One region of the Comamonas sp. A7-5 genome, then DNA from elsewhere that is predicted to be linked to it. Evidence: predicted binding sites of a transcription regulator. Region 1 holds the regulator's gene; the other holds the start of a gene.
What was found. The regulator sigma-54, encoded in region 1, starts transcription at its own class of promoters, with help from an activator protein. The targets are predictions, from matches to a motif close to TGGCANGNAANCTGCTTT.

Region 2: a site for sigma-54 is predicted at 3,259-3,276, ahead of glnA (type I glutamate--ammonia ligase). Genes of this name have one in related genera too.

The regions. Positions count from the first base shown of each region.
Region 1 covers NZ_JBCPWO010000005.1:446,640-451,182, forward strand. Annotated here, with positions in the region: gene AAIL67_RS12440 (aspartyl/asparaginyl beta-hydroxylase domain-containing protein) at 1-223, shown strand, start outside; gene AAIL67_RS12445 (RNA polymerase factor sigma-54) at 413-2,014, opposite strand; gene lptB (LPS export ABC transporter ATP-binding protein) at 2,160-2,942, opposite strand; gene lptA (lipopolysaccharide transport periplasmic protein LptA) at 2,939-3,595, opposite strand; gene AAIL67_RS12460 (thiol:disulfide interchange protein DsbA/DsbL) at 3,726-4,376, opposite strand; gene AAIL67_RS12465 (SPOR domain-containing protein) at 4,538-4,543, opposite strand, start outside.
Region 2 covers NZ_JBCPWO010000010.1:104,328-108,870, reverse strand. Annotated here, with positions in the region: gene glnL (nitrogen regulation protein NR(II)) at 1-1,065, opposite strand, end outside; gene AAIL67_RS17365 (hypothetical protein) at 1,102-1,614, opposite strand; gene glnA (type I glutamate--ammonia ligase) at 1,794-3,209, opposite strand; gene AAIL67_RS17355 (EI24 domain-containing protein) at 3,532-4,419, opposite strand; gene AAIL67_RS17350 (sterol desaturase family protein) at 4,434-4,543, opposite strand, start outside.

The sequences.
Region 1 (4,543 bases):
GTGGCTCAATCACTGGCTGGGCAAGAACGTGGTGGCCGCCGCCAGCTCGCCCAACAACGAGGGCGATCCGCGCGGCATGATCAGCAAGCTGTTCAAGATCTCGTTCTATGCGGGCAAGTACCGCCGCGCCTTCCGCGACTGGAATCCGACCTTCTACAAGATCCTCAAGTTCGGCCTGATGATTGGCGTGCTGGTCTGGTTTATCTGGTGGTTGGTTTCTTGATAACCCCCTGAGGCGCTACGCGCCTTCCCCTGGCCGGGTGCCCCCAAGGGGGACGGCAGCATCGCCGCAAGGGCAGCTCTTGCTCGCTGCCCCTTGCTTGAGGAATGCCTTATCAAGGCTCCCGCCCTAAAGACAGAACAAGAAAGCCGCTGTGCGATGCATCAGCGGCTTTCTTGTTTCTGCGGTGCCCTACAGCGCCTTGCGCAGCGTGGTCGTCGGTATCTTGAGCTGCTCACGGTATTTGGCGACGGTGCGGCGCGCGCACTCGATGCCCTGCTCTTTGAGCATATCGGCCAGCTTGGCGTCCGACAGCGGCTTCTTGGCATCTTCAGCATCGACAAACTGCTTGATCAGCGCACGCACGGCGGTGCTGGAAGCACTGCCGCCGGTTTCCGTGCCCAGGCCCGAACCGAAGAAATACTTGAGCTCGAAAGTACCCTGGGGCGTGGCCATGTACTTGGCCGTGGTCACGCGGCTGATGGTGGACTCGTGCAGACCCAGGGTGTCGGCGATATCGCGCAGCACCAGCGGGCGCATGGCCAGCTCGCCATGCACAAAGAAGTTCTTCTGCCGCTCCACGATGGCTTCGGAAACGCGCAAGATGGTGTCGAAGCGCTGCTGGATGTTCTTGATGAACCAGCGCGCCTCCTGCAACTGCTGCTGCAGCGCCGCATGACCGTCGCTGTTCTTGTGACGCCGCAGCACGCCGGCATAGATGTCGTGCACGCGCAGACGCGGCATGACCTCGGGGTTGAGTTGCACGGAAAAGTCCACCCGGCCCGCGCCGGACCGCACCGGGCGCACGATGACATCGGGCACCACGATATGGCGTTCCACGTCCACAAAGCGACGCCCCGGACGCGGCTCCAGCCTGGCGATCAGGGCCATGGCTTCGCGCAGCTGTTCCTCGCGCGCGCCGCACAGGCTGGTGAGCTTGCGCAGATCGCGCCGCGCCAGCAAGTCCATGGGTTGGGAGCAGATGGCCTGCGCCAGCAGCAGCCGGTTCATATGCGCCTCGGTCGTGCCCTCGTCCTCGGCGGTGCGGATCAGGTCGCGCAGCTGCAGCTGCAAGCACTCGGCCAGATCACGCGCGCCCACGCCCACGGGCTCCAGGCTTTGCAGCAGCTTCAGAGCAATGACAAAGTGCTGCTCCAGCTCCTCGCGCTCTTCCAGGTCGTCGCCGGCCAGGCTCTGCGCCAGCTCCTGCAGGGAATCCTCGAGATAGCCGTCGTCGCTGAGCGACTCGATGAGAAAGCGCAGCGCCGCCATGTCCGCCGCGCCCAGATGCAGGCTCAGCGCCTGACGATGGAGAAAGTCGGTCAGGCTCTGGTGCTCGCGCGCCAGATCGATGGCATCGGTTTCGTCATCGCCATCGCGGTTGCGCGTGGAGCTGCTGGCCGAGGGCGTATCCCACTCGCTGCTGGATTCGCCACCCCATTCCCCGTCCTGGCCGTCCAGGCCCTCGGCCTCCCAGTTCAGCGTTTCAGGGGTTTCGGGGTTTGATGTCTCCGCTACCGTTTCAGTAGCTTGTTGCGCTTGCGATGCATCTCTTTCAGCATGAATACCATCTGAAGTACTGTATTCACTGGCGCTATTAGCTACATCTACAGGAGCATCTCCCGCAGTTTCGGCCTCATCGCCCGCACGTTCCAGAAAAGGGTTGTCGACCAGCATCTGCTCGACTTCCTGCGCCAGCTCCAGGGTGGAAAGCTGCAGCAGCTGAATGGATTGCTGCAGCTGCGGCGTAAGCGATAAATGCTGCGAAACGCGTAGCGAGAGACCTGGCTTCATCGAGGCGCGGCCCCCAGACAATCATTGCAAACGCGCGCAGTGCTACGGGTTTGCCGCCGGGCCACCTCAAGGCAAACCTCGGCGCAGCCGGTCAGGGCCCCTTCTGGGGGCAGCGACCGCACAAAGTGAGGGAGCGTGGGGGTCATCACATCCTGAAATGTTCGCCCAGATAGACGCGGCGCACATCGGCGTTCTCCACGATCTCCTCGGGCGTGCCTTCGGCCAGCACATGGCCGTCGCTGATGATGAAGGCGTGGTCGCAGATGCCCAGCGTCTCGCGCACGTTGTGGTCGGTGATCAGCACGCCGATGCCGCGCTCCTTGAGGAAGCCGATGATGCGCTGGATCTCGATCACCGCGATCGGGTCGATGCCGGCAAAAGGCTCGTCAAGCAAAATGAAGCGCGGTTGCGTGGCCAGGGCGCGGGCAATTTCCACGCGACGGCGCTCACCGCCTGACAGCGCCAGCGCCGGCGACTGGCGCAGATGCTCGACGCGCAGCTCCTGCAGCAGGCCCGTGAGGCGCTTTTCGATCTCGTCGCGCGTCAGCGCCTTGCCCTGCTCGTCCTTTTGCAGCTCCAGCACGGCGCGCACATTGTCTTCCACGCTGAGCTTGCGAAAGATGGAGGCTTCCTGGGGCAGATAGGACAGGCCCAGGCGCGAACGCTGGTGAATCGGCATGCCGCCCACCGGCTGGCCGTCGATGAAGATCTCGCCGCCGTCGCTGCGCACCAGGCCCACGATCATGTAGAACGATGTGGTCTTGCCCGCTCCATTAGGGCCGAGCAGACCGACGACCTCGCCTTTTTGCACGGACAGGGACACATCCTTGACCACCTTGCGGCTGCCGTAGGACTTGGCCAGATGTTTGGCCTCCAGGCGGCTGTCGGACTCGCCGCTGCGGCTGCTGGAGAAAGTCGGCTCGCTCATTTCTTCTCGTCGGCTTTCTCGCCGCCCAGCGTCATGCTCTGGCGCAGCTGCGTGGCAGGTGTGGCAGGCTTGGGCTGTGCCCCCGGCGTTCCGTCCTTGGGCGCCATGATGGCGCGCACACGGCCGCCCTGTCCCACGGAGGAGCTCGGCAGGCCGCCGCTGGTCTTCTGGCCATCGACGGTATAGACGTCGGTGATGTTGTTGTAGACGATGATGGAGCCCGTGACCTGATCGCTGAGCTGACCGCCACGGTAGCGGCGCATCTCGCCACGACGGATGAACTTGACGATATCGGCCTTGCCGTCGTACTCGATGACTTCGCCTTCGCCCTCGATGAACTCCTCGGGCTGACCGGCCACGGTATCGCGCTTCTGGCGGAAGAACGCTCGCTTGCCGGCCTCGGCCTTGATCACACCGTACTGATAGCCCTCGGCGTCCTGCCGCACATCGAGCTGAGCACCGCGCAGCACGATGGAGCCCTTGGTCATCACCACATTGCCAGTAAAGACACTGGTCTGCTGCAGCTCGTCATGACGCAACGCATCCGCCTCGATATTCATGGGCTTGGCGCTGTCGGCTTTTTCGGCATGGACAATGCCGGTCGCTGCTGCCAGGGCGCAGGCCAGCGCAAGAGGTAGGAGTGTTTTTTTCATGGAAGGCACGTTTCTTGCATCCATTGTAGTCATTCCCTTTTTGCAACTTGCGTAAAAAACACCCACAAAAAAGCCCGCATGGCGGCGGGCTCGTTGGTCGTCAAACGTCACTGACGTCTGCTGCCTGATCTTAGGCCTTGCGGCTGGAGGCGATCAACGCATTGACCACGCGCAGCACATTGTCCATATTGCCGGCCTTGGTGCCGTCCGTGTAGTAGCGGCCGGCCACACCCATGGCGGGCACGCCTTCCACGTCATATTCGTTTTGCAGCTGAGCGGCCTTGCGCGCCTGATTGGCCACGGTGAAGGAGTTGTAGACCTCCTTGAACTTGGCCAGATCCACGCCCTGCTTGCCGACCCAGTCAAAGATGGCCTCATCATTCTTGAGCAGATTGCGATCCACGTGAATGGTACGGAACACCTTGGCGTGCAGCTGGGGCAGCAGGTTCATGCCCTCCAGAGCGTAGTAGAGCTTCTGCTGCGGCACGAAAGAGGCATTGAAAGCCACGGGCACGCGGCGCACCACCACATCGGCAGGCTGGCTCTTGGCCCAGGCTTCGAACTGGGGCTCGAAGACATTGCAATGCGGGCAGCTGTACCAGAAGAACTCGACCACCTCGACCTTGCCGGCCGGCGCGCTCACGCTGGCGGGCTTGCCGAGCTTGATGTAGTCCTTGCCTTCCTTGGGCGCAGCGCCCTGGGCCCAGCTGGAGGAGGCACCCAGAGTCAGGGCACCGGCAGCAGCTGCCGAGGCAGCCAGAGAGAATTCGCGACGTTTCATCTAAACAAACTCCTGTATCAGGTCTGCAGTATCAGAGCCAACAGGCCCAAAAAAGTTCAGCGTTGTCAAAACTACCAATGGCACAAGCCAGAGGCCTCAAGCAAGGGCCTCCCCGCAGCTAAGCTGCAGTCCCCCGGCGCGCAGCGCCTACAGGGGCCTTGTTATCT
Region 2 (4,543 bases), on a different contig from region 1:
GCTCTCGCATTCGATCAGGCCATGGTGACGCTGCACAAAGGTCTGAGCCAGCGTCAGCCCCAGGCCGGATCCGCCGTCTCTGCCTGAGACCAAAGGATAGAAAATCCGCTCCTTGATGGCATCTGGCACGCCTGACCCGTTGTCGATTACATGCAATTCCAGTGCCAATCTGTAGCGCTCACGCCCCAGAGTGACCTGTCTGGCCACACGCGTCCTCAGAATGATCTCGGCATCGCCCTCTGCAATGCGCCGCCCCAGCGCCTGGGCCGCGTTCTGAACGATATTGAGCAAGGCCTGTATCAGCTGTGCGCTGTCGCCTCTGAACTCGGGGATGGAGATGTCATAGTCGCGCGTGATCCTGAGCCCCTGGGGGTGCTCGACCAGCACCAGCGAACGCACGCGCTCGCAGACCTCGTGGATGTTGACGTCGCCCACCTCATGCGGGTGGCGATGCGGGGCCAGCAATCTGTCCACCAGCGCCTGCAGGCGATCGGCCTCGTGAATGATGACCGTGGTGTATTCCAGCAGCTCGGGCGTGACCAGATCCATCTGCAGCAACTGGGCCGCGCCGCGAATGCCGCCCAGCGGATTCTTGATCTCGTGCGCCAGATTGCGGATCAGTTCCTTGTTCGCCAGCGCCTGCTCTCGGATGCGCTCCTCGCGATCCTGACGGGCCTGCTGTTCCAGCGGCCACATCTCCACCATGACATGGCCGGCCTTCTCGGCCAGCGAAACGGCCGCATGAATCGGCAAGGGCTCCTGCCCCAGGCGCAGCAGGCTGGCTTCGAAGCGCAGCGCAGCAAAGTCGTTGGAACGGGCGCCGCTGAGCGCCTTGTCCAGCAAGGCAGGCTCGGCAAAGCAGGTGGCGAAGTCACTGCCCACCATGATGCGGCGCGACTGGCCCAGGGCGTTTTCCAGCGCCGCGTTGACGAAGCGCACCATGCCGTACTCGTCAAGCACGGCAATCAGGGTGCAAAGCCAGTCCAGCGACTGGTAGCCGTGAGCATTGGCCTGATCCGGATCAGGCCTGGGGATATCGGGGAGCGGGGCTGCAGTGGAACTCATTCGATAGACCAAAAATGACCAGCCCCAGGGGCCGGATTAATTGACCGCAGGCAGCCGGTCCAGCTCTCGCCTGATGCCTGCGATATCACTTTCCTGGCGTGTGATATCGGCTTTCAGCTTGGCCACCCGCTCCGGGTAGCCCTGAGGATTGCGCAGCTCCAGCGCCGTGCGCACGGGGTTGCCATCGTTGTACTCCGCCTTCAGCTCGGACAGTCTGGCCTGGGCCTTGTTCAGCTCGCCTTGCAAGATGGCTCGTGCATCGGAGTCACGCGCTTTCTGCGCGGCACTGTCGCTACGGGCCGTGGCCGGCGCGCTCGATGCAGAGCTACTTGCCGGCTTGGGCTTGGCCGAAGCCGCAGCGGCATTGCCACCCGAGGGCCTGGTGCCGTGAATCACCGTCACGCCACTGCCATCGACCGGCTTGCATCCCTTGGCCTTGGCCTGCGAAACATTGTTGGTGTACTCATTGCCGCAGCGGTAGATCACATCCTGGGCAGAAACCAGCCCGGATGCAAGACACAGCAACGACAACACATAAAACTTCTTCATTCGGTCCTCTCAGGCAGACGGCGGCCGCAAGTCCGCAATACCCTGAGTATCGCTCCAAGCCTGCGGCTTTTATTGACTACTTGACCGCCACCAACCCGTTTGGTTCCTTTGCTGCCACGCCCGCCGCAGCGGGCGCTCAATAAAAAAGGCGGCTTGCGCCGCCTTTTTTGACCTCTGCTTTACAGCGAGAAGTACATATCGTATTCGACAGGGTGCACCGACTGGCGATAGCGAGTCACTTCGCCCATCTTCAGCTCGATGTAGGCATCCAGCATGCTGTCGGAGAACACACCGCCCTTGGTCAGGAACGCACGGTCTGCGTCCAGGGCTTCCAGAGCCTGATCCAGGCTGTGGCAGACGGTAGGCACCAGCTTGTCTTCCTCGGGGGGCAGGTGGTAGAGATCCTTGGTCGCGGCTTCGCCGGGATGGATCTTGTTTTCCACGCCGTCCAGGCCGGCCATCAGCAGAGCTGCGAAACCCAGGTAGGGGTTCATCAGAGGATCGGGGAAGCGTGCTTCCACGCGACGAGCCTTGGGGTTGCTGACGTAAGGAATACGGATGGAGGCCGAGCGATTCTTGGCCGAGTAAGCCAGCTTCACGGGCGCTTCAAAGCCGGGAACCAGACGCTTGTAGCTGTTGGTGCCAGGGTTGGTGATGGCGTTCAGCGCACGAGCGTGCTTGATGATGCCGCCGATGTAGTACAGGGCGAAGTCGGACAGGCCGGCATAGCCGTCGCCGGCAAACAGGTTCTTGCCATCCTTCCACACGGACTGGTGCACGTGCATGCCGGAGCCGTTATCGCCAGCGTAGGGCTTGGGCATGAAGGTTGCCGTCTTGCCGTAGGTGTTGGCCACGTTCCAGATGATGTACTTCTGCAGCTGTGTCCAGTCGGCACGCTCGACCAGGGTCGAGAAGCGTGTGCCGATTTCGTTCTGACCGGCGCCGGCCACTTCATGGTGGAACACTTCGACAGGAATGCCGACCGCTTCCAGCAGCAGCGACATCTCTGCACGCATGTCCTGGGTGCTGTCGACAGGAGGAACGGGGAAGTAGCCACCCTTGACGCGAGGACGGTGACCACGGTTACCGGTCTCGAACTTGGTGCCGGTGTTCCAGGGAGCCTCATATTCTTCGATTTCGAAGAAGGGGTTGTGAGGCTCGGTACCCCAGCGCACGCCGTCGAAGATGAAGAATTCGGGTTCGGGACCAAAGTAAGCGGTATCGCCCAGGCCGGAAGCCTTCAGGTAGGCTTCAGCACGCTTGGCAATGGAACGGGGATCGCGGTCGTAGGCCTTGCCATCACCGGGTTCGATCACATCGCACTGCAGAATCAGTGTGGTCTCTTCGAAGAAGGGATCGATATTGGCAGTGTTGGGATCGGGAACCAGCTGCATGTCCGAGGCTTCGATACCCTTCCAGCCGGCAACGGAAGAACCGTCGAAAGCATGGCCCGAGGCGAACTTGTCCTCGTCGAAGTGCGACACGGGCACGGTCACGTGCTGTTCCTTGCCGCGGGTATCGGTAAAGCGCAGGTCCACGAACTTGACCTCGTTATCCTGCACCATCTGCATCACGTCTGCAACGGTCTTCGCCATTAGATCTCTCCTGCCAACTTTGGCTGATCAAATAAAGAATGAATAGTATCTAGCAGTTTGCGTGCCAACTCGACCTCGGCGCCTCACAACAACATCTGCGCACCGAAACCGAGCCTTGGTGTAAAGATATTCGGCACAAGACATAAGCACTTACCAGAGCTGCATCTGCAAACTGCACCAAACAGACGCGCATTGTCTCACTGCCAGAGCACGCCAAACAATTGCACCATCTTGGTGAATTAATTAGCACCAATTTGGTGCATTTCTGAAACAAGATTGTTTTTGGTGCATGGCACCTGATTCAACCTGCTGCAGACGCTTTTCAGCGAGCCACCGAAGCTGCACCATCCGAATCATCTGCACCAGGTGCAAACGGGACCTGCGGGTCGGCAGCACTCGGCATGGTCTGCGCCCTCATCTGCTCCAGCGCCGCCAGACAGAAGTGGGCAAACCACAGTGCAGAGAAGGCAAATACCAGCGCATAGATCCAGATGGCAATGGGCACAAGAATCCAGAAGGCGGCCAGGAACAGCAGCCCGGAAATCCAGACCACACCGGGCGCTGCGCCCAGATAGCCGCAGATCACGCCCATCAGAATGAGCGACATGCGATGACGGGCAAACAGGGCCCGGCGCTCGTCCTTGCTGGCATGCTCAGACAAGGCGTCAAATGCCATGACCCTGTAGGTGAGCCATCCCCAGATCAAAGGCGCCACCACCAGCATCAGCGGCGGGAACACCCATAACGGCAGAGTGACAAACAAGGCCAGCAGCGCAATCAGCGTGGAGCCGCCCGACCAGACCAGGCTGGCCATGGTGGAGCCGCCATGCTTTTTCTCGAGACCGACAAAGCGTTTCTCGGCCACCAGCTGGGTGAGCACTGGTGCCATGAACAGGCCCACCAGCAGCAAAACCAGCACCACGAGTACAGGCATTGCTCCCAACACAACAAAAATGGAAGCCACCACCTCCGAGGCATACCCAAGGCCCAGCCCTTGCAGCCATAGCCACAAGGAATGCAGCCAGCCCACCCCGTCCAGCAGGCTTTGCACCTTGAGGACCGCATCGGCCCAGAAGAAGTAGCCCAGAAGCCAGGCCATCAAGGCCATGGCCAGCAGCGGCAAGAGTGACCAGACAATGACCCGCTTATGCAGGCAATACGCCATGGCACGCCAAAAAGAGTCAAGTAGCAAGCTCATGCTGGCAAGCATACTCAAGGATTGACTTATGCGCGACCCATCAATCGCAGGACAGCCAGCCACTGCTGCGCCCAGAAGCCACGGCCATAGTCGCGCAATTGACCTTTTGCATTCGCTTGCACCTGATCGCGAATAC